3 regions of the Halomonas sp. IOP_6 genome follow, and region 1 is predicted to be linked to each of the others. Evidence: predicted binding sites of a transcription regulator. Region 1 holds the regulator's gene; each other region holds the start of a gene.
The links. Region 1 encodes FliA, which starts transcription of late flagellar genes. Its sites were predicted from a motif close to CTAAAGTTNNNNNNNNNNCNGCCGATA; they were not measured.

Region 1 (7,913 bases):
GATAGATACTGCCTTTCACCCATAACGCAACGCCATTGGCACGAAAGAGCGACTTCCATGTCTCGGCATGCTCCGTAAACAGCTGATAAGGCCCCTGAGGCTTTAAGCGATTATTGCTTGAAAGCACCAGGCTATCTTGTACACGCTGCAAATAGCGCGCTTCTTGGCGAGCTCTCAGCAGTAACAGCCGCTGCGTAGCCATTTGCACCAAGGTACGTACCGCATCTCGTACGGGCGGCGCTACAGGGTAAGCCGCTGCCGAGTGGCAGAATAGCAGCCCCCAAAGGCCGGTATCTCCCTGCATCGCCACGCTTAGTGCACCGCGTACGCCAAGTCGTTGTAAGTACTGTTGCCGCTCAGGGGCCGGAGCGCGCAAGAAGCAATCACTTACATCTACCGCCAAACTCGTCGGCAGTAAGTGCTCACAGGGTGCTGCGACATCCTGGATCAGCCGCACCGGATGGCGCTCATAGGCGCGCCGTAGTGCGATAGGGAAGTCCTTGGCGGGAAAGCGCTGCCCTAACAAGGCAGGTAAACGAACTACCGGCAACTCGGTATCGGGCTGAACGCGCCCCTTAGCTAACGACTCGGCCACGATTAACCCATGCCAATCACTATCGAAATGGCATACAGATACCCGGTCATGCCCGGTTAATTCTTGAACGGCTATCACCAGATAATCAAGCAGTTCTTCTTGATGTGTCGCTTCCGCTAAACGCATCAGGCGTTCGTTCACCGTGCCAAGTAGACGCTGCTTACCGAGGGTATGAAGGGGCTCTATCTCAACTAACACATGCGCACCGGCACGGTAAGCATGTAACTGGAAACGGTTTGATCGAGCGGGACACTTAAAGGTGAGCGGCCCCGGCAAACGCTGCTGACCTTGTAGCTCGTAGCGTACGCGCTGGCTTAAGCGCTTGCCTAGAACGCTGGAGAGCGTTGGGAGACACCCCTCACGAAGGCTTATTCTCAGCAATTCAACAAAGTTGCTACTAAACGCCTGTATGCGCCGGCAGTCAGCATCGAGCACCAGTAATGCACCGAACGACTGTAGTAGCGAGTGATGCTTCAACACAGAGATGGCCTCAAGAAATCTCTTTACCCCTCAGTCTGCTGCCTTAGCAACAGTTCAACGCGCCGGTTGGCAGATCTACCTTCCGGTGTTGCGTTACTTTCCATGGGTTGGGTATCGGCGTAACCGACTGCCCGCATACGTGAAATAGCAACTCCCTGACGCTCAAGATGCCTGACCACCGCAATGGCGCGCCCTACCGAGAGATCCCAATTTGAGGGGAAGCGAGAGGTAGCAATGGGAACATTATCCGTATGCCCTTCTACTGAAATTTGACCCTCAAAGGATGCTAACACTGCCAGAAGGCTTTCTAACACATCTTGCCCCTGGGGCGTTAGTACGGCGTCACCGCTAGGGAAAAGCAAGCTGTCGTCGATACGCAGCGTAACACCTTCTTCACCTTGAGAGACACTAACCCCTGGGATATTAAGCTCCGTCATTCGCGGCTTTAGCCCGCTGTGACGTGGGTGAATACCGGTTGCTAAGCTGGCCAACGGAAGCGAAGTGATAGCACTTGTAGAACGCATTCTATCGCGATCAAAGGCTTCCCCTCCCCCCGGCGGGGTCAATGCAAGCAGTAAGACAAACAGCGTGATTAACAGCGTTAATACGTCTAAATAGCTCGTTAGCCAACCTTCATCGCCCTCCCCTGACACAGTGGGCAATTCCAGTGCGTGCCGTGAATCACGATCTAGCATAGCGCTATCCTTTTGCCGCAGAACTAACTGTTGGCCGCGGTTTTACAGAGGCATCACGGATCTCGTCATGATAATTAGCCACAAAGGAGTTGAGCGTTTCTTCAATAAAAGAAGGCAGCCGCCGTTTAGTAATTAGCGAAATGCCCTCCAGCACCATGTTCATGGTGATAAGTCGCTCTTCCGTGCGCCGCTCTAGCTTGACGGCAATCGGTTTGAACACCAGGTTGGCGAGCAGAATACCGTAGAACGTTGTCAGCAGAGCCACCGCCATGCGCGGGCCAATAACGTCAAGGTCACCTGCATCCATCACTTCCAGCATATTGACCAGCCCCACCAAGGTGCCAATCATGCCAAACGCGGGTGCATAGGTGGCCATGGTACGAAATATCTGCGCCTCAGCATGCTCCCGCGCCTTTAATCGTGCGATTCGCCAGCGCAGCATATCGAAAATTTCGTCCTCTTTCGTGTTAGCAATCACCAGTTGAATCCCGGTGCGCAAAAAGGGGTTACGGGTATGCTCTAGCTCCTTCTCAACCGCCCTGACATCGCCTTTGAACCACAGCCGTGCCATGGAAACCAGTTCGTTGATATCATCTCGCACATAGGTGTTTTCACGCCGAAACACCAACCCCACCAGGCGCACCACGCGTAGCACTTCTTTCAGCGGATAACTAATAAAGGTAGCCGCCAAGGTGCCCGTCACCACAATGGCTAGCCCCGGCAAGTTGATAAAGCTTTCTGGCGACTCTGCAGTAAAAAACAGCACGCTTACCAGCAAAAGCATGCTGGCAAAAATACCGATCAGCGTAGATGGGTTCATCAACGGCTCCTCGCCGGTTATTCGTGATTGATAGTAGCGTTAGGTGGTGTCATATAAGCGAGCGCGAAGCCTGCTAATCGCTTGGCTGTGAAGCTGGGAGACACGGGATTCAGTCACACCCAGCACCGCCCCGACTTCTTTAAGGTTCAGCTCTTCTTGGTAATACAACGCCATCAGTAGTTTTTCACGTTCAGGTAAGGCATCGATCGCATCAATTAACGACTGACGCTGCTGTTTATCTAACAACTGTTCGAAGGGCAGGTTAGTGGCTTCCTCTTTCGCAGACTCGGCCCCTTCGGCCACCAGCTCTTCAAAGGGCAACAACTGGCCACTGTTCGTATCGTTGAGCAATTGCTGATACTCACTAAGCGGCATATCCAGGTCACGCGCGATTTCACCCTCTTCCGGCGGGCGCCCTAACTGCTGCTCAAGACGACGCACCGCATCATCCACAGCTCTGGCAGAGCGGCGTACACTACGCGGCAACCAGTCACGTGTTCGCAGCTCATCCATCATGGCACCGCGAATACGCTGACTTGCAAACGTGGCGAACGTTGCCCCCTGGGTCGCATCAAAACGCCCTAGTGCCTCTAATAAGCCCACCATGCCGGCTTGAATAAGATCATCCAACTCAATACTTGCGGGTAGTCTTACCTGCAGCGTTAAGGCCTGACGTCTTACCAGTGGCATGTACTGGGTTAACAGCTCGCTCTGTTTAATCCTGCCTTGTGCTGTATACATCCTCGTGCCTCACGGCTGAACTCTGTTCACTGGTAATTCACAATCACTTGCAGTTCCTGCACCCGTACCGGGCGCTGGCCCGGCGTCAACGCAAAACGAAAGTACAGCGGCCCACTGACCTGTTTACCGGCTAACGCAGTGGTTGAACCTCGCATAGCAGTCAAAGGAACACACTGCTCAGGGTGGCATAGCCACGCATTAATCGGCGCATTAACCGGCATTTGAAAACGCCAGTGAATACGCTCTATCGCAGCATGCTCTACCTGCGCCCCTGCCGGTGGTTGAATGGGCTGGCTGCTGACAGCTCGGTCACTCATCGCTACCAGTACGCTGGGCACCTCACTACTCCAACTGCCCGTAGCGGCATAAACACTCATGGTGATGGCGCTTAGCGCCATCACCAACACCAAAACCAACACGGTTTTGAAGTTATCAACCTTGAAGCTAGCGATCTCAAAATAGCCCATTATGTTAAAACTATGTGCGTAACTATCGTGTTGTAATAACGCTTCTTGAAACCAGCGAGCATAGACATTGTTATTCCTTATAGAGCCGCTTGATAGCCACTGTTAAAGCACGGCCACATGGCGTCAGGCTAGCGTCATCGCGCCAGCAGTAAAAGCTCTATATCCAAGTAATAGCTGGCTGCTTCGCGCAGGTTATCGAGCAGACCTCTGCGCGGCAAGTTTGGCTCGTGCAGTGCTAACAGCTGCCTAGGGCCACCGTTCTCCTGCACTTGCCGAAGCGAGCGATACATCTGTGCGAAAGCATCGGCATCGCTATTAATCCATAGCGCCCAACGCGGAAAGCGCTCTTTCAGTTGGCCAAGATTAGCGGCATCCGCATTGACGATGTGAATATCCCAATCATCCGGGTCGCCAGCCCAACGTCGCCCCAGCACAGACCATTGGGCTAGGCGCCCTTTTACTCTTGCCACCTGCTGATCGCCACCGTTAGGCATACCGATCACGATAAGCGGCTTTTGCGGCACCGAGGGCGGTGCAGTGGTTTGCGTTTGGGCAGCAGTTGGCGGCACCGTCAAAGAGTCGGTCATAGCGGTCAGTGACTCAGCCGCAGGTTCGTCTCCCGTGGGGTCACTCTCAACTGACTCTGCTTGGCGCTGCTGGCGCTGTAAATCTGCCCACTTGCGCAGGCCCGCTGCCTGATCCTGGGCACTCATACCAGCCCCTCACGGCTAACGCTGCTGAGTTGACGAATGGCGTCACGGGCCATAAACACGTGAACAAGCGCATCTAGCATCGCCGTGTCGCGCCGCTTACGCGTGGTGCCCAATAACCTTAACAAATCGGAACGCAGTGCTATCGCAGCGTCATCATTGGCGATATCTAAGTGTCCCGCTGCTGCGGCGATACCGCTGGCCATCAATAAGCGAACCTCCGTGCTTACTTCGCCATCATCCGCATCTTTCAACTGCTGCCAAGCGCGTTTGGTTAGGCTAGACACCCCTTCGCTTTGCAGCTGGATAACCAGAAGCGAACGCACATCTGCACCTAATCGGGCAGGCGTTAACCAGTAGCGGCGCGCGATGCGTTTGCCATTTTCTGGATCGCGAACTTCACCAACCCATGCCAACAGCGGTGTACCAGCGGCGTCCTCTACAGCGATATGGGTATGCCACAGCTGCACTGTTTGCCCACGAAAACGCAGATCAGTGTGATGTGTGAGCGGGCTATCTGTGAACAGCTGGCGCAGGACATAACGCTCGCCCTGACAGCATACCCGCTGAGTGGCAGCTACTAGCGTGATCCAGGTCAAGTGTTGGGCTTCTAGCCACGCTAACGTGGCGGGGTCGGGAAATACGGGGAGCAGATGTACGGCGGCCCCCAGCGTTTCGCCCTGGCGCAGCAGCCGTGATTGCCAGCCTGCGGGCTGACGGTGCTGTAGGCTGGTTAGCGCTAGCCAACCGCCATCGGCGTCTAGCCCAAGATCGGGCATCGACCAGTCACAGCCTCGCTCATTACGGCGGGGAGACCATGCCATGCCCAGCCCCTTATCCGCGCAGGGCTCGCTAGCCAGTAGTGCATCCAAGCGTTTGTCTTGCACCACGCCCGGTAAGGAGGCGATATCCCATACCGACTCTAACGCTGAAAACCCAATAATCCTTTCACGCAGCCGCGTCAGCACAGAGCTGAGGCGGCGCCCTTGCCCCAGCACGTCTCGCGACCAGCGCGGCAGACTCACCGAGTGAGGCTGCGAAGCGGAGATCGAAGATCGCCCTTCACGCACTCTTCCCAATGGGGTATTAAGCGCTTGATCGATCAGCGCAGCAGGGTCCGCAACCGCCATATCTTCTGGAACACGTTGCCCGTACGAACCAAATAACACCCGCAAGCCATGGCGTATGACAATATCTAGCACGGGGGCTAACCGGCCAGCTTCGTCCTGCTTGGTAATAATGCAATCATCTAACTCAGCGCCAGCCGCCCGTGCGGCTTGGCGATAGCGCAACACGACCTCTTCCAATGTTTCAGGCTGGCTAGCTGCATTCAACAGCAGCACTAAGCGGACGGACGCTTGCCCACCCTGCAAATGGGCAATTTGCTCAATCACACGCTGGTCACGCTGACTCATACCGACGGTGTCGATAATCACCCACTGTTTACCCTGCAATCGTCCGACCAGCTCATCAATCGGTTGCTCGGCGTCTAGGGCATACATGGGGGTATCAAGCAGGCGGGCATAAATTCGTAGCTGTTCGTGGGCACCAATACGAAAGCTATCAGTGGTGACAAGGGCCACAGGGCGCGTACCGTGGCGCATCACGAAACGTGCTGCTAGTTTCGCAGTGGTGGTGGTTTTCCCCACCCCTGTTGGCCCCACCAGCGCGACAATTCCTGCTTGATCGAAAAAGCCGGTTTCTTCTTTCAGTACGGGTAACCGCGCCATTAGCTGCCCACGAAGCCACTCCATCGCAAGCGCGCTATCGGCATCCGGCTGAGCCAATGACGTCGGCAGCGCCGCCAGCACCTCGTTGCTTAGCTCCTCGCTGAAACCAACGCTAAGCAGGTGCTGGCGCAAACGGGAGAGAGGGTCGTCAGTGGTGGCAGAGACGGGCGCATCGGCAGTTGGCTGCCGCTGGGAAAGCAGTTCCCGCATCTCTTGCATCTCGCGCAGCAAGCGTTCACTCATTGCCTGCAGCGGATCTGAATCTTGCGCTGAAAAGGCGACTTGGGGAGCTGGAGTAGGTGGAGGTGGCGACGTAGAGGAAGGTTCAAAATGATCGACCGCTTCATCCGCCATCGCCAATATTTCAACCCCACCCTCGGTACGGCGATTGGCGACAATTAAAGCGTCATCACCTAATGTTTCGCGCACTTGGCGCATCACATCGCGGCTGTTTGCTCCAACAAATCGTCTCACGCTCATGCTTTACCTGCGCCTCTTCTTGATCGCTTGGAACGGATGTCCTGCGTCAGTCTCATCCTCGCCCTCCGACTACCGTAGTGACTCGTAACGTACGGTCATCCGGTATTTCTGCTTGAGACATCACCACCAAATGACGCACGCGCCGACGTAAGAAACGTGATAGAACAGCACGCAGCGAATGTTGTACGACCAGCACCGGTGCTTCACCGCTACCTTCATGACGCTCCAGGGCCTCTTGTGCCTGTGTCATTAGCGTATCAGCAAGCCCCGGCTCCATCGCACCGTTACCATTCATGGCCTGCATAAGCACTTGCTCTAACTGGGCATCGAGTCCCATCACGTTGAGCGTTTCCTGGCCGGCAAACCACTGCTGGGTAATCGCTCGACCCAAGGCAATGCGCACCAGTGCGGTCAGTTCATTAGCATCTTTTTGCTGCCCAGCATGTTCTGCCAGAGTATCCAGCACCGTGCGCATATCGCGTATCGAGACATCTTCATCGAGCAGATTCTGCAAAATACGCTGCAGTACGGTGAGTGAAATGGCTTTCGGCACCACCTCTTCGACTAGCGACTTTTGATCCTCGCCCAGCTTATCGAGCAGCTTTTGCACTTCTTGCCGCCCCAGCATTTCTGGCGAGTGGCGATGCAGCAGGTGGTTTAAGTGAGTAGCAATGACCGTACTGGCATCCACCACGGTATAGCCGTACACCTGGGCATGTTCACGCTGATTGGCATCGATCCAGATGGCGGGCAAACCAAAGGCAGGGTCTTGGGTGGGCGTTCCCTGCAATTCGCCTGATACCTGACCTGGGTCGATTGCCAGCCATTTGCCCGGCTGTGCATCCGCACGGCCAATTTCAGCCCCCTTCATAGAGAGTACGTAGGTATTCGGCGGCAGTTCCAGGTTATCGCGTATATGCACCACGGGCGGTAAGAACCCCACCTCTTGGGCAAACTTCTTGCGCACACTTTTGATCCTAGCCAGCAGCTCCCCTTTCTGTCGGGAGTCCACTAGGGGAATAAGCCGATGCCCCACCTCAAGCCCCAGCGTATCAACCAGTTGCACATCTTCCCAACTGGCTTCCGGTGACTCTTGCTGGGGCAGTGGCGCTGCTGAGATTTCCTCTTTTACCAACGCCTGCTCTTTTTGGCGAATCAAATACCACGCCAAGCCCGCCAGTAGTGCTGTAAAAAT
Region 2 (7,913 bases), on a different contig from region 1:
CCGCTGTTTTGATAACTTGTTTTTTTAATCAATCGTTCTTAGATACATCGTTCTTAGCTAAACCGCTCTTAAATAAAAGGTAACTCCCGCTTATGCCGCTACTGCAAAGTATTGTGCACCGCCTTGATCCATCATTAGATGGTGAACGTTTGACCGTCACGGCGGCACCTGCGTCAACACCCGCGGCTCACGACGACCCTGTGATGACAAGCTTGGTGAATTCGCTAAATGATACCTACAACACCAAAGCCAAAGGGTGGGGGCGATTTGCTGAGCAGGGCGAGCAGGCTGGTCCGTTGGTAGCCTGGCTGCGGGCATATATGGCAGAAGAGCAGGATTTCACCCAGCTTTCTATTGCGATTGCCGAACGCTTGGCGCAAACCCTGCAAGAGCAGCTCTCCGTTAGCGGCTACTTAGTGTTCGCACATCTACGCCAGGGCGATACCGAGACACTGTTTTTAGGCTTAGTTCATCAGCGGGAAGGTATTGGCATTAACGCAGAGCACCAAGCAGTGCCTGCCGCGCAGCTTAATACCAGCCAGCTCACCTTGGCAGCACGGGTAAACCTTACCCAGTGGCAGAGCGATTCTGAAAGCGCACAATATGTGTCGTTTTTAAAAGACCGCGGCGGCAAAAAGCTAGCCGATGGTTTGATAGCGCTGTTGGGAATGGAAGAGGGCATTGATGCTCCCGCTGAAACCCGCACGCTGCTGAAAGCTTTCAGTGATTACGTCGAAAAAGAGGACTACGACGACGAAGCCAGCCGAGAAAAAACCGACACCCTGGTCGACTACGCCAACGAACAGCTGCGCCGTGGCGAGCCAATGACGTTAGAAGAGCTTTCGGGGCTGGTGGACGAAAAGCAGCCCAAAGCGTTTTACGACCATATCCGTAATGCTGACTACGGCCTTTCTCCAGAGATTCCGCCCGACAAGCGCACCATCAGTCAATTTCGCCGTTTTACCGGGCGCGCCGGGGGCGTATCGATCAGTTTTGACTCCCACCTGCTCGGGTCCAGCATTGAGTACGATGAAAACCAGGATCGCCTGATTATCAAGCAAGTGCCCAAGCAGCTAAAAGAGCAGTTGGCGAAGCGTAAGGAGTGATTGGTAAATCGTGAATCGTGATTGGTGAATAGTGAGGTGAGGGTGGGCGCTTAGGCGTAAAGGGCACTAAGTGCCATATCGCCAGTCGAAGTGGCAGGTTTATTAACAGGAGAGAAACCGTGCTGGATGCCATTAGCAATTTCTTCCAACGCGCGCTGGCAGAACCTGAGCAGCGTGATAATCAAACCCTGACGCTAGAACTCGCAACGGCGGCGCTGCTCTGTGAAGTCATGCGTGCCGACTACGATAAAAGCGATGCTGAACGTGCCGCACTGAAGCAGATGTTAATCAGCCGCTACCACTTAAGTGATAGCGACGTTAACGAGTTAATGACGTTGGCGGAAGCAGAAGTGGATGACGCCGTCGATCATTACCAGTTTGTTAGCCTGATAAAAGAGCACTACGGTTATGAGCAGCGCTGCGAGTTGGTAGCGTTAATGTGGCAGCTTGCTTGGGCAGACGGCAGTATCGACCCACTCGAAGAGCACCGTATCCGGCGGCTGGCAGATCTCCTGCACGTCAGCCATAGCGACTTTATTCGCAGCAAGCTAGAAAGTACGCCCCACGCTGAATAATGCCCCCAGGATAGACGCTAAACCATAGGAAGGGAGCGCTGACACGTCAATGAATGATAGGCAGGATGCATCGAACTTAACCGAACTGATTAACACCATGGAGCGAATGGAGCGTGAAAAAGCCAAGGTAAGCGTAGACGACGTGGTTCACGCGGTGGGCAGGCGTTCATTTGGGCCACTATTGTTGCTTGCTGGGCTAATCACACTTGCGCCCATCATCGGTGATATTCCCGGTATGCCAACGCTTATGGCGGCGTTGGTGTTGCTCACGTCCGTTCAGTTATTAATCGGCAGGGAAACTTTCTGGTTACCTAAATGGCTGGTAAAACGCTCGATTTCCCGAACTAAATTCGATAAAGCTATTCACTACATGAAAAAGCCCGCCACGTGGATTGATAGCTTACTAGGTGTGCGCCTAGCGTGGATGACTGGCTATATCGGGATACGCGTCACCGCCGTGATGTGCCTGCTTATCGCGCTAGCCATGCCGCCGATGGAGTTTATTCCGTTTAGCGCCAACGGTGCGGGCCTAGCGCTGACACTGTTCGGTTTAGGTTTAGTCGCCAGAGACGGCATTATGCTCTCGCTGGGTTTTCTACTCACCGGAGTTACGTTTACGGTTGTGCTGATCAACGTGCTATAAGTTCGCGTACGATCATCCTAGCGCCGCCTAAGCTGGCGGCTTTTTAAAAGGAGCAAGCACTCACCATGTCTGATCCAGCACCGTCTGAGTCATCATTGAAATCACCATCGCCGCATTCAGCACTGCCGCCTGCGCCCAAAACGCCCCGTGAACAATCCCCCTGGGAGCGGCGGATTGAAACGGCGCTTTGGAATTCGCGCTTTCTGGTAATGCTGGCGGTAGTGCCAAGCCTGTTGGGCTCACTAATGCTGTTTATTGTCGGCACGCTGGATATTTTAACCGTGGTGGGTGACGTACTGCGCTACTACCTGATTGATAGCTCTCAAGATATCCACGACACCCTGGTGCCAGACATCATCATCGCCGTTGATGTGTATTTAATAGCGATTGTGCTGCTGATCTTCGGGCTAGGTATCTATCGGCTGTTTGTTTCCCGTATCGATCAGGCGGAAGTGCGTTATCCCAAGCACCCGTTTAACGTAGGCTCACTGGATCAACTCAAGGACAAAATTGCCCGCGTGGTGATTCTGGCGGTGATTATTGAGTTTTTCCGCGCCGTGGTGGATATCCGTTTCACAACGCCACTGGAAGCCATCTATCTCGCGCTTTCGGTGCTGGCGCTGGCCGCAGCGCTTTATTTTATGAGTCTAGGGCATAAGGATGAGTAGAGAAGCGTCGTTTCACTGTTCATATTCTCAATGGCCACACTAGTAGTAGCTGCTGGCACGGTTTAAGAGAGCGATTTAATGCCCACCAAGGGTAAATTACGCAAACATAACCAATCACTGCTAGTCTAGAGGTGTTATTTCAAGGTGTTGCTTTCTTTGGAGCAAGCCTTTAAACGCAAAAGCAAGGAGTGCCGTTATGCGTAACATTATCTATATTATTGGTCTAATCGTTGTTGTGCTGTTTATTCTATCGCTGCTTGGACTGCGCTAAGCACATCACGCCAATAGAAAAGCGCCCGCAGCTCTTTTTTCAAGGGGCTGCGGGCGCTTTGTATTTAAAACGTCGTATTTAGAACGTCGTATTTAGAACGTGCAGAGCAAAGCAAACGCGATTACGCGCAGTCGGCAGCACCCTGACCAAACATATCAAACATTAGCTCCCGTCCCATAGACGTCAGTACGAAGCGGTCGTAATCATTAAATTCAGCGGCACCGCTCTCTTCAAGCACCCGTTGGCATGTTTTCCAACTAGGGCAATGCCCCTTCAAATGAGCCAGCTCGCGTCGGGCAAGGCCACGTTGCGGCAAGGTAATGGTTTCGAGCACATGGCCGTTATCGTAAAGCAGCTCGGCAACGGTAGAAAGGCAGTGGCGTAGGCTGCGCTGCACATGATAAGCGGCAGACGCTACGGTGGATGCGGGTTGTGACACCTCGGAAGGCATAAGTCGTTCTCCTGCAAACAGCCCCAAAATGGGCTTGTTGCAGTGCATTATAAAGCAATGTAAGTGTTAGACCAAGGTCTATAGTTCGTTAGTGTCAAAGCAACCGCCGACCTTTTCCTGACATATTCCTGTCATCTAGATAATTCACCATGTAAGTCACTAGAGAATACACAGAAAAGTGTTAATCCCGATGGATGGCATTATGCCTTTTTGAGCTTTTTACAGGCGCCATCTTTTACAATTCATTACCTTTTCGTACGTAAAAAAAGCCAAATAGGCTCAAGTCTGGGCTTTAATGGTCGATAGTATTCAATAATAAATCACATTCTTACGTATGAGCAGCGCCAGCGTGTTGGGCGTTTTTTAAAAAAAGGGCAGTAACTTATGGCTTCCATTTCATCACTCGGAATTGGCTCAGGACTCGACCTCAACGGCTTGCTGGATCAACTGCAAGATGCTGAGCGAGGGAAGCTGAAGCCTATAGAGCGTCAACTGGAAACCCAGCAGACCAAGATTTCTGCTTATGGTCAGCTGCAAAGTGCGCTTTCCAAATTTCAAACTGCATCAGCTGAGTTAAACGACAGTGCGCTTTACGAAAGCCTTTCCACGAATGTGGGAGGCGATGCCATTACTGCCACGGCAGACGGCGAAGCGCAGCCCGGTAGTTATAACGTCACCGTTGATACACTCGCTACCCGTGGCACGCTGGCCTCTGAAGGCGTTGCCGAACTGGACGCGCCGCTAACGACCACTGAGCAAACGTTAACCTTCACATTCGGTGATGGGGCCAGTAAAGACGTCACCATCGGTGCGAATAGCAGCCTGGAAGATATTCGCGATGCGATTAATGCCAGTGAGGATTCAGGCGTTAACGTCACTATTGTGAACGACGGCACCAACTATCGGCTGGCGCTTAGTTCCAGCGAAACCGGTGCGGATGCCTCTATTACCGGCTTTAGCTTTTCTGATGCAGGCACAGCGCCTTTCGCCGCCGACACCGATAACACCCTACAAGCAGGCACCGATGCCGCGTTGACGGTGAATGGCATTGCTATTACCAGCTCTACCAATCAGGTTGAAGGGGCGATTCAAGGCGTGACGCTTAATCTTCAAGAAGAGGGCGATAGCACCGTGGCAGTCGAGCAGAATACACGCGCTGTTCGTGAAGCGATTACCGGTTTTGTCGATGCCTATAACGACCTCAAGGGCACCATCGGCGAGCTGACCAGTTTCAATGCGGAAACCGGCGTGGCAGGCGAGCTTAACGGCGATAATACGGTGCGCACGGTGGAATCTCGCATGCGCAGCATATTAAGTGGCGGTATCGAAGGTGAGTTCTCGATGCTTAGTGATATTGGTATTTCACTACAGCGGGACGGCACGCTTTCTATTGATGAAAGCGAGTTGGATAACGCCATTGTCAATAACCAGGATGCGCTGTCGGCGTTCTTCGCCGGTGACGCCGACGATTCAGGTATGGCAGGCCAGTTAAACCAAGGCCTAGATCAGTTATTAGGTACGAACGGGGCTGTGAAAGGGGCCATTACCGGAGCGGAAAATCGTGTGGAGTCCCTTGTAGAGCGCTACACTCGTACAGAACAAACCATTGAGAAGACCATTTCCCGATACCGTACCCAGTTCGGCCAGTTAGATAGCATGATTGCCCAGATGAACCAAACCAGCAGCTATCTAACCCAGCAGTTTGATGCCCTTGACGCTCAACTTGGGCGTAAATAGCCGCTAAAGTAATTTGGTGGTTGCTGAACGCCTACGCTAACGCCTGCTTCCTGCAGGCGTTTTCATTAGAAAATTCTCATTTCTAGTAAAAAAGTATGAAAAGCGGCGAAAGCGCGAAAAGGCGCTAAAGTTGTGCGCTTTTCTGCCGATAGCAGTGCTATTAAATAAACGGGCGTGCGCATGCGCGCCTGGGTCTTGTGGTTTAGCCTTTTGCACTGAGGAATACCCCCGCATGGCGACGATAACCTCTCTTGGCGTTGGTTCCGGCCTTGATCTCACTGGTTTGCTTGATCAGCTTCAAGCGGCTGAGCGGGGCAAACTCGCGCCAATTACGCTTCAAAAGAAACAGCAGCAGGCAAAAATTTCTGCTTTCGGTCAACTTCAAACCTCGCTGAACGCGTTTCAAGATGCGGTCGCCAAAATCAATGACCCCCAAGCTCTACCAAAGCCTTTCCGCCAATGTGCGTGGCACTGGTGGTGGAGAAGCTATTAAAGCGACTGCTGCCGCTGATGCGCTGCCGGGCAGCTATCGGGTAGAGGTCAGCCAACTGGCCACCTCTGGCACGCTGGCTTCAAGCCGGGTAGATACCAAAGACCAAGCGCTCGACCTACAAGGGGCGACCGCGCTGCAGCTGACCTTTGGCGATGGGGAGAGCGTCGATATCAACATCGTAGAAGGCAGTAGCCTTGCTGATATGCGTGATGCCATTAACGCTGATAAAGAAGCCGGTGTGAACGCCACGATTATCAACGATGGCACGGGCTACCGGCTGGCACTTAGCTCTAAAACCACTGGCGCAGACGCTTCTATTGAAAGCTTTAGTTTTGTTGATGCCGGTGGCGCCGAGGTGCCAGGCCCCTTTGCTGAAGATGCGACAACAAAGCGCCCAGGGGAGAATGCCGCGCTTACGGTTAATGGCATTGCGATTAGTAGTGCGGAAAATAGTATTGAAGGTGCTATTCAAGGCGTAACGCTAAATCTTGCTGAACTCGATATCGTGGACGGCGAAACGGCTTCCAGCACCATTAATATTGAGCGCGATACACTAAAGCAACGCGAAGCGATTAATGGCTTTGTAAAAGCGTTTAACGACTTAAAAGGCACCATTGGCAAACTCACTAGCTTTACCGGTGATAGCGAAACCGCTGGAGAGCTAGTGGGAGACAATACCGTGCGCACCATCGAATCTCGGCTGCGCAGTGTATTAACCGGCGGGGTAGAAGGCGGTGAGTTATCGACCCTTAACCAGCTAGGCATCACTCTACAACGAGATGGCAAGCTCAAGGTCGATGAAGAAACGTTAGATGACTTGGTCGCCAATAACCCCCAGGCCCTCAATGACTTTTTTGCCGGTGAAAACGAGGGCGACGGCATGGCGGGTAGGCTAAACACTACCATCGAACAGATGCTGGGCAACAATGGGGTGGTCAAGCTGGCGATTAGCGGCGCGGAAAATCGTGTTAAAAGCTTGGACGATCGTTTCGAGCGTATGGAAAAAACCATTGAAGGCACCATCTCCCGTTACCGCACCCAGTTCGGTCAGCTAGATGCGATGATTGCCCAGATGAACAGCATGAGCAGCTACCTCACCCAGCAATTCGACGCCCTGGATAATCAGTTAGGCCGCAAGAAATAATCCATAATGCTTCGCTATTAGTAGTGCGGTGTAACGAGCGAAGCGAGGCACCCGCAATGGGCGGCGCAAGCCGCCCTTTTGTTGCTCTAGTAAAAGTAAGCCTCTCACCCTGCAGTTACCAAACATTACATCTTTTTTTACTAACCACCCTAAAGATTCCTCTCGCCGTGCCGTTAATTCTAATAGCGGCGCACAAAGTGGCCGATTAGCAGGCCTTCCGGCCAGTGTTCATGCAAGGAGAATCACACCATGTCAGTGATCAATACCAACATTACTTCCATGATTGGCCAGTCTAACCTGTCCAAATCACAAAATGCCCTGACCACGTCTATGGAGCGTCTGAGCTCTGGTCTGCGTATCAACAGCGCTAAAGACGACGCAGCTGGCCAAGCCATCGCCAACCGTATGTCTGCACAGATTACCGGTCTTTCCCAGTCACAGCGTAACGCTAACGACGGCATCTCTATTTCTCAAACTGCTGAAGGCGCACTGAACCAGGTAAACGACAACCTGCAGCGCGTACGTGAGCTAACGGTTCAGGCTCAGAACGGCACTAATTCCCAAGACGATTTGACCTCTATCCAGAACGAAATTGGTCAGCGCCTGAATGAGATCAACCGTATCTCCGAAGAGACTAGTTTCAACGGCGTTAAAGTGTTGGCTAGCGATCAAGGGGTCAAAATACAAGTTGGTGCCAACGATGGTGAAACAATTAATGTCGATCTCCAAGAGATCAATGCTAAAACGTTGGGATTAGGTGATTTCAATGTAAATGGTACCGGCTCTGCTAACAGCAGCGCTACCGTTCAAAATCTGCTAGCGAAT
Region 3 (7,913 bases), on a different contig from region 1:
CGCGCTCTTGCAAGCTCTTGATTCTGTCTAGGAGGACAACCATGAGCGTTTCACTACTGTTACCGATGTCAGCATTTGCCCTTGCCGCGTCTATTTCCCCAGGTCCCGTCAACCTTGTTTGCCTGAGTAGCGGCACCCACTACCCTATTGCCAAAGGGCTTATTTTTGTCACGGGGGCGACCCTGGGGTTTCTAGTGCTTTTCCTGGCGATTGGCGCGGGGCTCTACTCACTGCTAAACGTAGTGCCACTGCTGGAGGAAATATTACGCTGGGCGGGGCTACTTTTCTTACTTTACTTAAGCTATCAGCTTTGCCAACATGATGGCTCTGTGCGCAGCCAGAGTACAGATAAGCCACCGGGCTTTATGACCGGCGCGCTGATGCAGTGGTTAAACCCTAAGGCGTGGCTGGCGTCTGCCGCTGGCATTGGGGCTTACACCAGCAGTAATGACCCCTTCCAGCTATGGCTGTTCGCTGCTCTCTACCTACCCATTTGTTGGTTATCATTGGCCAGCTGGGTTTATGCAGGCGCTTTTCTTAGACGCTATATTCACCGTCCGTTCGTTCTGCTTACCATTAACCGCACGCTGGCTGCTGGCCTAGCTGCCAGCGCTATTTTCCTGCTGTTTGAGTAGCGGATAGCGATACTGGTTGGGTGTTGCCGCCACTAACCGCTTAAATGTTCTCTGGAAGTGGGGTTGGTCGTTAAAGCCGGCTAATAAAGCCGCATTAACGATCGACTCCCCCTGCCTAAGCGCCCGCTGGCCAAGCTGAACACGGCGATTAATCAGATAAGCATGAGGGGTAAGCCCATAGTGCTGCTTAAACGCACGGATAAGATGGCCAGCGCTATAGCCGGTTAACTGACATAGCGTTTCCAATGACACATCAAAAGCCGCATTCACGTCACAATAGGCAGCCGCAGCCTGCAAGCCTTCCGGCGGCTGCGGCCTAGAGACGGTTGTCTCGTGCGCTAATGCCAGCATCAATGCGGTAAGAAACCCGGTAACCGACGCGTGCTTCATAGAGAGAGTGCATTGCTTATCTAATAAACAAGCCGCCATTTCACAATAGTGGGCATAAAGCGCTGGCTGTGAGACCACCGCCGTATCGATATCACTCCAGGTTGGGGAACCAAGCGTGCCTATTTGATAGCGTAAATCCGCTAGCCATTGCGCATCCACATAGAGCATCAAATATGCCCAAGGTTCGTTCTCGATGGGGTTACAGGCATGCACCCAGTCGGGGTTCATCATAACCAAGTCACCGGCGCTAATCGGGTAAGTCGATTCCCGATAGAAAAACGTACTGCTGCCTGAGGTAATAGCCCCTACCGACCAGTGAACATGGCTATGAGGGGCGTAGCACACTTGCCTCGCATCACTGATTTTACGCAGTTCGACATAAGGCAGACGTGAGTCGCGCCAAAAAACAGGCGGCGACCCAACACGTGGAGACCCAGCCTGTAGAGACCCAGCCTGTAGAGACTTAGCATGTAAAGACTTAGCACTTGGAGACTTATGGCTCATCTTCTGCTCGCATCATCAAAAAATAGCGAATAGCCTGATGGCTTGGCCTACGCTAGACAATAGCACAACGCACGCACAGTATGGGCCGCCAGACAAGCTCTATATAAGCCAGATTGCGTAGGAATTCGCAATGCCATAAACGTCAGGAGGACACCATGGCCAATCGAATGAATAACCCAGATCATCGTGATGTGATTACCCTTTTCGCCCGAATGGGCTACGCTTCTCGCGGCATCGTTTATGTATTAGTGGGAGGCCTAGCCACCCTGGCAGCCTTTGAACAAGGCGGCCAAACGGAAGGCAGCCGCGGTGCTCTAGAAAGAGTGTTAACTGCTCCCTTTGGTAAAATCATGCTAGGTCTTATTGCTGTCGGTTTGGTCGGCTACGCTATGTGGCGCACAATCCAAGCTGTCAAAGACACCGACCATCATGGTAATGGTGCTAAAAGCTTAACTATTCGCGCAGGTTTATTAGCGAGTGCCATTACGCATATTCTTCTGGCATTTTTTGCCGCAACGCTCATCTTCCAATTTGCAGGCTCTTCTGGGGATTCCAGCGGCGGCTCGCAAGGCGTAGCAGGTTGGCTGATGCAGCAGCCTTTCGGGCGATGGTTAGTTGGCGGGGTTGGTTTAATTTTGATAGGTGTTGGTATTGCCCATGCAATCAAAGGCTACAAAGCAAAATTCGATAAACACTTTGCGATGCCACCACAAACTCAACAATGGGCCTACCCCATCTGTCGATTCGGCTTAGTGATTCGCGGTCTCGTCTTCGTGATCGTGGGCAGCTTTTTTATCATCGCAGCCTACCAAATTAACCCTAATCAAGCAGGTGGTATGGGAGAAGTGTTCAGCACGCTGCGAAGCCAACCTTTCGGTCAGTGGTTGCTTGCCTTTGTCGCACTTGGACTCTTTGCGTTTGGTCTCTACAGCCTTTTAGCGGCCGTCTATCGTCGCATTAATACTGAAATGTAGAGACATAAGATGCTTTCAACAACACGGACTAAACAGTGGTTTGAGCGTATTAATGGCTCGAAAAACATGCTGTGGTTACTCGGCACCCTGTCTTTTTTAGAAACCATTATTTTGCCAATTCCCATTGAACTGGTCTTGATCCCGCTCATGGCGATTAACCAGCAGCGCATTTGGGCAATGGCCACCGCGACGACCCTTGGCTGCCTGATAGCTTCCATTGTGGGCTATGCCGTCGGCATGGTGCTGTACCAATCCATAGGCACATGGTTTATCGAATTTATGGGTATGGAGCAGAGTTATCAGTCGTTCCAAACATTCTTCGAGCAGTACGGTTTTGCAGCGATTTTGGCTATTGGCATACTGCCGATCCCGTTTCAGGTGGCAATGATTACCGCCGGGCTTTCCGGCTATCCGATTATGTTATTTGTGCTGGCTGCCCTACTAGCCCGTGGGCTTCGCTATTTCGGCCTTGCTTGGCTGGTACACCGCTTTGGCAACCGCGTAGAACTTATGTGGAAGCGTCACGCGCTTAAAACCAGCCTAGCGCTAGGCATGGTGGTTCTGGTGGTAGTCGTCGGATTACAGTCGCTGGCTGGGTTAGTAATATCGCATTAATCGCTAAACCGTAGGCCTTCTTCATTCCTCAACTGCCAGACTAGGCCTTATCGCTATTATCCAGCGGTAATGTGCCGTACTCTTTCACCGGCTGAATAGCAAAGTTGCTGCGAATATCGCTCACTCCAGGTAAGCGCAGCAACGTCCCCGTTAAAAACGCCTCGTACGCAGCCAAGCTAGGCACTACCACCTGTAGCAGAAAATCCGATTCACCAGACACCAAATGCGCAGTGACCACTTCCGGCAGTTTAACCACGGCTTCTCGAAAGGCATTAGCTTGCTCTTCATGGTGGCGTTCTACCTTAATGCCCACAAACACCGTTAACTCCAGCCCGACGCTTCGACGATCAAGCTCCGCGTGGTAGCCACGAATAATGCCGCTTGCTTCCAAGCGTCGCACTCGGCGTAAACAGGGAGACGGCGACAAATTTACTTTCTCTGCGAGCTCCACATTGGTTAAGCGAGCATCCCCCTGTAGCAACGCAAGAATGCGTCGGTCGGTAGCATCTAACTGACCACTTGGCATAAGTAAGCATTTCTCCACTCTTAGTTGGCACAAAATACCAATAACTGATGTTCCATGAGCGCAAATGGCAAGAAATCACTCATCAGTTTAACGGTACCATGCCCTTTATGAAGTCACTACGTGCAATCTTGAGGGAGCGGCCATGGAAATCGGTCTTTTTATTAGTGCATTAGCCATTGTTTACCTGATTCCAGGCCCAGATATGCTGTTGGTGCTACATACCAGCAGTACGCTGGGCCGTGGGCATGGATTAGCCACAGCGCTAGGGCTAGCCATCGCCCGAGGGCTGCATGTGGCGTTAGCCGGTTTGGGCCTGGCCGCCCTATTTGTCGCCGCTCCGTGGCTTTTTGATGCTGTTCGTTATCTCGGTGCTACCTACTTGATTTGGGTGGGCGTACAGCTGATTCGTACTAAACGGAGCACCGATACTAACCACCCGCAAGCATCGCTCACCGGTAGCTATTACCTAGCCTGGAGACGGGGTCTTTTAACGAACCTGCTGAACCCGAAATCGCTGCTGTTTTGTTCGGTGTTATTACCCCAGTTCGTTCACACCCAACAGGGTGACGTTGCGCTCCAATTTACTCTATTGGGGGCTGTGCTAGTGGGCGTGGGGCTTGTGTACGATGCGCTATATGCCTGCTTGGGAGCGCGGATGCAACGCTGGTTTGCCAGCCATCAAAAAAGGCAAACCCTGCAACGCTGGGTATTTGGAACACTCATTATTGGCTTTGCCCTAAGGTTAGCCTCTTAAACTTAATCAGCAAAAAGCCTGCCTAGGCTGCGTTGATAGTTTAAATACCATAATCTCGTTCGACTTTGGCAATGCGCGCCTTAAAATGCTGGTACCACTGCTGATGGCCTAGTCGCTGAGCTTCCTGATGCTCAGCGTGGGCTTTCCACGCTTTTATTGAGGCCAAATCAGCCCAGTATGACACCGTCACTCCCACTTCATTTCGGGCAGACTCTACACCCAAGAATCCCGGCTGCTGTGCTGCAAGTTCAACCATTCTTGTCGCCATTGCGTCATAGCCATTATCGATCTCGGTGCGTTGTGAGGTAAAAATAACCGCGTAGTAAGGCGGCTCGGGCGTATTAGCAATACTAGGCATAGCAGCACCACCTTGATTCGTATTGGTTACGGCATCAGTCATTTACAAAAACCTATTACAAAGAAGCACTACACAGAGCTATTACACAGGGCTATTGCACATAATAACCACTGACTCGCCACTCACCATCTTCAAGATGAGGTGTTACGGTTTCTATTCCTCTCGCTTTATTTTCAAACCGAGTATGGAAGATAAAAACCATGTAGTCGCCATCTGGCGCACCCGGCATAGATTGGTAGTGAGAGACTTGCACTTTCCGACGTGATTCAACCGCGCCAAACTCATTGCGTGCTAACTCAATGATACGTCTAAGCATGCTAGGCGATAGCGGCGTTTTTAGTAGCGGCGATGAACTCTCCCAAGCTTGTTCAACCTCACCATTATCAATTGATTCTAACCACGCTAGCGCCGCAGCTTCTGCCGTATTAGCAGACGCCTGAGCATAGGTGACTAGGCTAAGCAGTATCGCAGCGAGAAGGTAAGCAGGTGATTTGGGCATGGCTGACTCTTGTGGCGGCTTATTGGCTTTTAAATCTTAAGTGATTATCGGACAATGACCGAATTTCTTTAACAACAATATTCCCCTCGCTTCTAAAACCTTGCCCGCTCGTTTACTATGCGCCACCCCAATATTTTAGCGCCCACCATTAGGCTACTATGTCCGCCAATCTGTCCGCCAACGCACTCTATACCGATCTATCTGGCTACTACGATTTGATGTGCGTCGATATCGACTATCAAGCGCAAAGCAACGCCATTCGTCGACTCCATCAGATTTTCGGCAACGGCGGGCATGCGCACCTTGATTTAGCCTGTGGCACGGGCCCTCATGTCCGCCATTTTATTGATTTTGGTTATCTCAGCAGTGGTCTTGATATTAACCAACCCATGCTGGATATCGCCGCCAAGCGTTGCCCAGAAGCGCTTTTTTCACGGCAAGATATGAGTGCGTTCGAAGCCAGCGCCCCCCTCGATTTGATCACCTGCTTTTTGTACTCGATCCACTACAACGATGGGATTGAAAAGCTAAAAGGGTGTATTTCCAGCGCCTATCGCGCACTAACACAGGGCGGCGTTTTCTATTTTAACGTGGTCGATAAAAACAAAATCAATAACGATTTATGCGTTAAACACAGCGCCAGACAAGATGACAATATCTTCACGTTCCGCTCGGGTTGGCACTACGGCGGGCACGGCGAAAAGCAATCGCTTAGGCTGAGTATTGAAAAAACCAACGCAGGCGCCACGCAAGTCTGGAACGACGAGCATCCGATGGTAGCGGTCAGCTTTACGGAATTAACCGCCCTACTGGCGCCTTATTTTGAGGTGCATGTATTTGAGCACAACTATCAGACCATTACCCCTTGGGATAACCTTTCAGGCAATGCGATTTTCGTCTGCGTGAAGCGTTAGCGTCGATAAGGCAGGGAGGCCTTGTACTACCTCTCCTACCGTTACCGTGTGACATAAAGCGTGGTGTAAAGCGCTGAACTTAAGACTCAGAACCTGTGTCGTTCGAGCCAGGCCGTAGCTGGCGTTGAATACCGAGTAAGAAATTACGCAGCATTTGATCTTTACACTCACGGTAATTTTTATGGCTTGGCTTACGGAAAAAGGCGCTGAGTTCATGGTGGCTCAGCGGTAAGCCCACCAGTTCAAACACTGCCAAGATATCGTCTGCTTTTAAATTCAGTGCAATGCGCAGCTTCTGGAACACCATATTATTGTTTAGTTGTGCTTCAGGCGCAGGCTGCGGGCCTTCACGCTTGCCACGTTTAAAGCTGATAAACCCATTCAGAAACGCCGCCAACTCTCTATTTTTCATCGTGACAAAAGCGTCATCTTCGTCTTTTTTCAGCCAAGCAGTGACCTGCGCTTGACTCACACTGACGTCAGCCAGTGAGAAGATATCCACGATGGTGCTGTCTTTTAAATCAAAGGTGTAGCGGATGCGGCGAAAAATATCATTATTCGTCAAAATAGGCTTCCTAGTTGGTCGTTAGCGTTTCAAGCAGCTGATCGATTTCTGCTTTCAGCTCATCATCTTCAATGCCATCGGCGCTGGCTTTCGCATGTTGCAATCTTTCGATGGCGTCATCCGTTTGACCTAACTGTACTTGCAACGTTGCCATGGAAAAACCGATAGAGGCCATATGGTCTTTCGAGTTCTTAGCAATGGCTTTCTCAAGCGCCTTTTGGTAAATCGGCAGCGCATCCTCTAACTCTTCGGTAAAGTCAGCCAAGGTTTCCCACTGCTCTGGGTGGTCTTTATCGGTGTTTTCGTTATCGGTGCAAATCACCTGCAACTCGGCATAGAGCGGATCAAACGCCTCTCTGTCATCTTTAGCCGCGGCTTTCATTAGCCGTTCGGCTAGTTCATAAACCGCTTTATATATTTTGGTGTTAATCATTACCAGCCACCTTCCTTTCATTAAAACAAACATCAAAATCAACCAACAAGCCGACTTATCTAGGTATCTTCGATAAAAACCATGGAAGCCAGCTTGATAGCTAAAAGTCACGGTAGCGGTATTCCACCATAATCACGCTATTATAGCCTTTGATAGCGTACCACTGGGTGATCATTTTACAGCTTTCGATATCGGCAAGGTGGCTTTTCACTTCTTGCCGACACTTCCCGCCACCAGCCAATACTTGGCCGAAATTGACCGCTTTTAGACCGCGCAAGGTATCGTTGGCTGAAATGGGAATAGCTAATCTGTAGCCTCACTTCAACACGATGAGATTAGCCATGACCCAGTCTAAAACCGCTCTGCTATTAATTGACATTCAAGCCTCCTTCCCCGCCCGCGATTATTGGGTAGAATCTCTGGCGCAAGCATGGCGCCCCAAGCAACGAGCAGTGTTAGACGCGGCGCAGGCAAATAACATACCTGTTGTGCGCATTTTTCATGAAGCACCCGGTAGCCAAGGCGCTTTTGACCCCGCTAATGGCTTAATTCGCCCGCTTGATGGTTTTGACGATGAAGCGGCGGTGACCTTCCATAAGCGTGTTCATAATGCATTCAGCGATACTGAGCTTGAAAATTGGTTACGCGAACGCGACATTACGCAACTTGCGATTAGCGGTATTCGCACAGAACAATGCTGCGAGACAACCACCCGGGTAGCGTCAGATTTAGGCTTTAGCGTTGAT

Region 2: a site for FliA is predicted at 3,993-4,019, ahead of fliD (flagellar filament capping protein FliD). Genes of this name have one in related genera too.
Region 3: a site for FliA is predicted at 5,301-5,327, ahead of K7H08_RS15020 (DUF4019 domain-containing protein). Genes of this name have one in related genera too.

What each region holds. Positions count from the first base shown of each region.
Region 1 covers NZ_JAIRBO010000006.1:48,026-55,938, reverse strand. Annotated here, with positions in the region: gene K7H08_RS12270 (sensor domain-containing diguanylate cyclase) at 1-1,075, opposite strand, end outside; gene K7H08_RS12265 (OmpA/MotB family protein) at 1,099-1,770, opposite strand; gene K7H08_RS12260 (motility protein A) at 1,775-2,590, opposite strand; gene K7H08_RS12255 (RNA polymerase sigma factor FliA) at 2,630-3,331, opposite strand; gene K7H08_RS12250 (flagellar protein FlhE) at 3,358-3,798, opposite strand; gene K7H08_RS12245 (hypothetical protein) at 3,933-4,511, opposite strand; gene flhF (flagellar biosynthesis protein FlhF) at 4,508-6,718, opposite strand; gene flhA (flagellar biosynthesis protein FlhA) at 6,771-7,913, opposite strand, start outside.
Region 2 covers NZ_JAIRBO010000005.1:271,892-279,804, forward strand. Annotated here, with positions in the region: gene yejK (nucleoid-associated protein YejK) at 93-1,106, shown strand; gene K7H08_RS11765 (tellurite resistance TerB family protein) at 1,226-1,681, shown strand; gene K7H08_RS11770 (exopolysaccharide biosynthesis protein) at 1,731-2,324, shown strand; gene K7H08_RS11775 (YqhA family protein) at 2,390-2,992, shown strand; gene K7H08_RS11780 (hypothetical protein) at 3,385-3,714, opposite strand; gene fliD (flagellar filament capping protein FliD) at 4,099-5,451, shown strand; gene K7H08_RS18475 (flagellar cap protein FliD N-terminal domain-containing protein) at 5,684-5,944, shown strand; gene fliD (flagellar filament capping protein FliD) at 5,859-7,088, shown strand; gene K7H08_RS18480 (flagellin N-terminal helical domain-containing protein) at 7,338-7,913, shown strand, end outside.
Region 3 covers NZ_JAIRBO010000008.1:112,461-120,373, reverse strand. Annotated here, with positions in the region: gene K7H08_RS15055 (LysE family translocator) at 42-635, shown strand; gene K7H08_RS15050 (helix-turn-helix domain-containing protein) at 600-1,529, opposite strand; gene K7H08_RS15045 (DUF1206 domain-containing protein) at 1,685-2,503, shown strand; gene K7H08_RS15040 (YqaA family protein) at 2,513-3,118, shown strand; gene K7H08_RS15035 (Lrp/AsnC family transcriptional regulator) at 3,159-3,644, opposite strand; gene K7H08_RS15030 (LysE family translocator) at 3,787-4,398, shown strand; gene K7H08_RS15025 (antibiotic biosynthesis monooxygenase family protein) at 4,439-4,756, opposite strand; gene K7H08_RS15020 (DUF4019 domain-containing protein) at 4,848-5,255, opposite strand; gene K7H08_RS15015 (class I SAM-dependent DNA methyltransferase) at 5,426-6,169, shown strand; gene K7H08_RS15010 (DUF1456 family protein) at 6,249-6,734, opposite strand; gene K7H08_RS15005 (tetratricopeptide repeat protein) at 6,745-7,167, opposite strand; gene K7H08_RS15000 (hypothetical protein) at 7,268-7,444, opposite strand; gene K7H08_RS14995 (isochorismatase family protein) at 7,509-7,913, shown strand, end outside.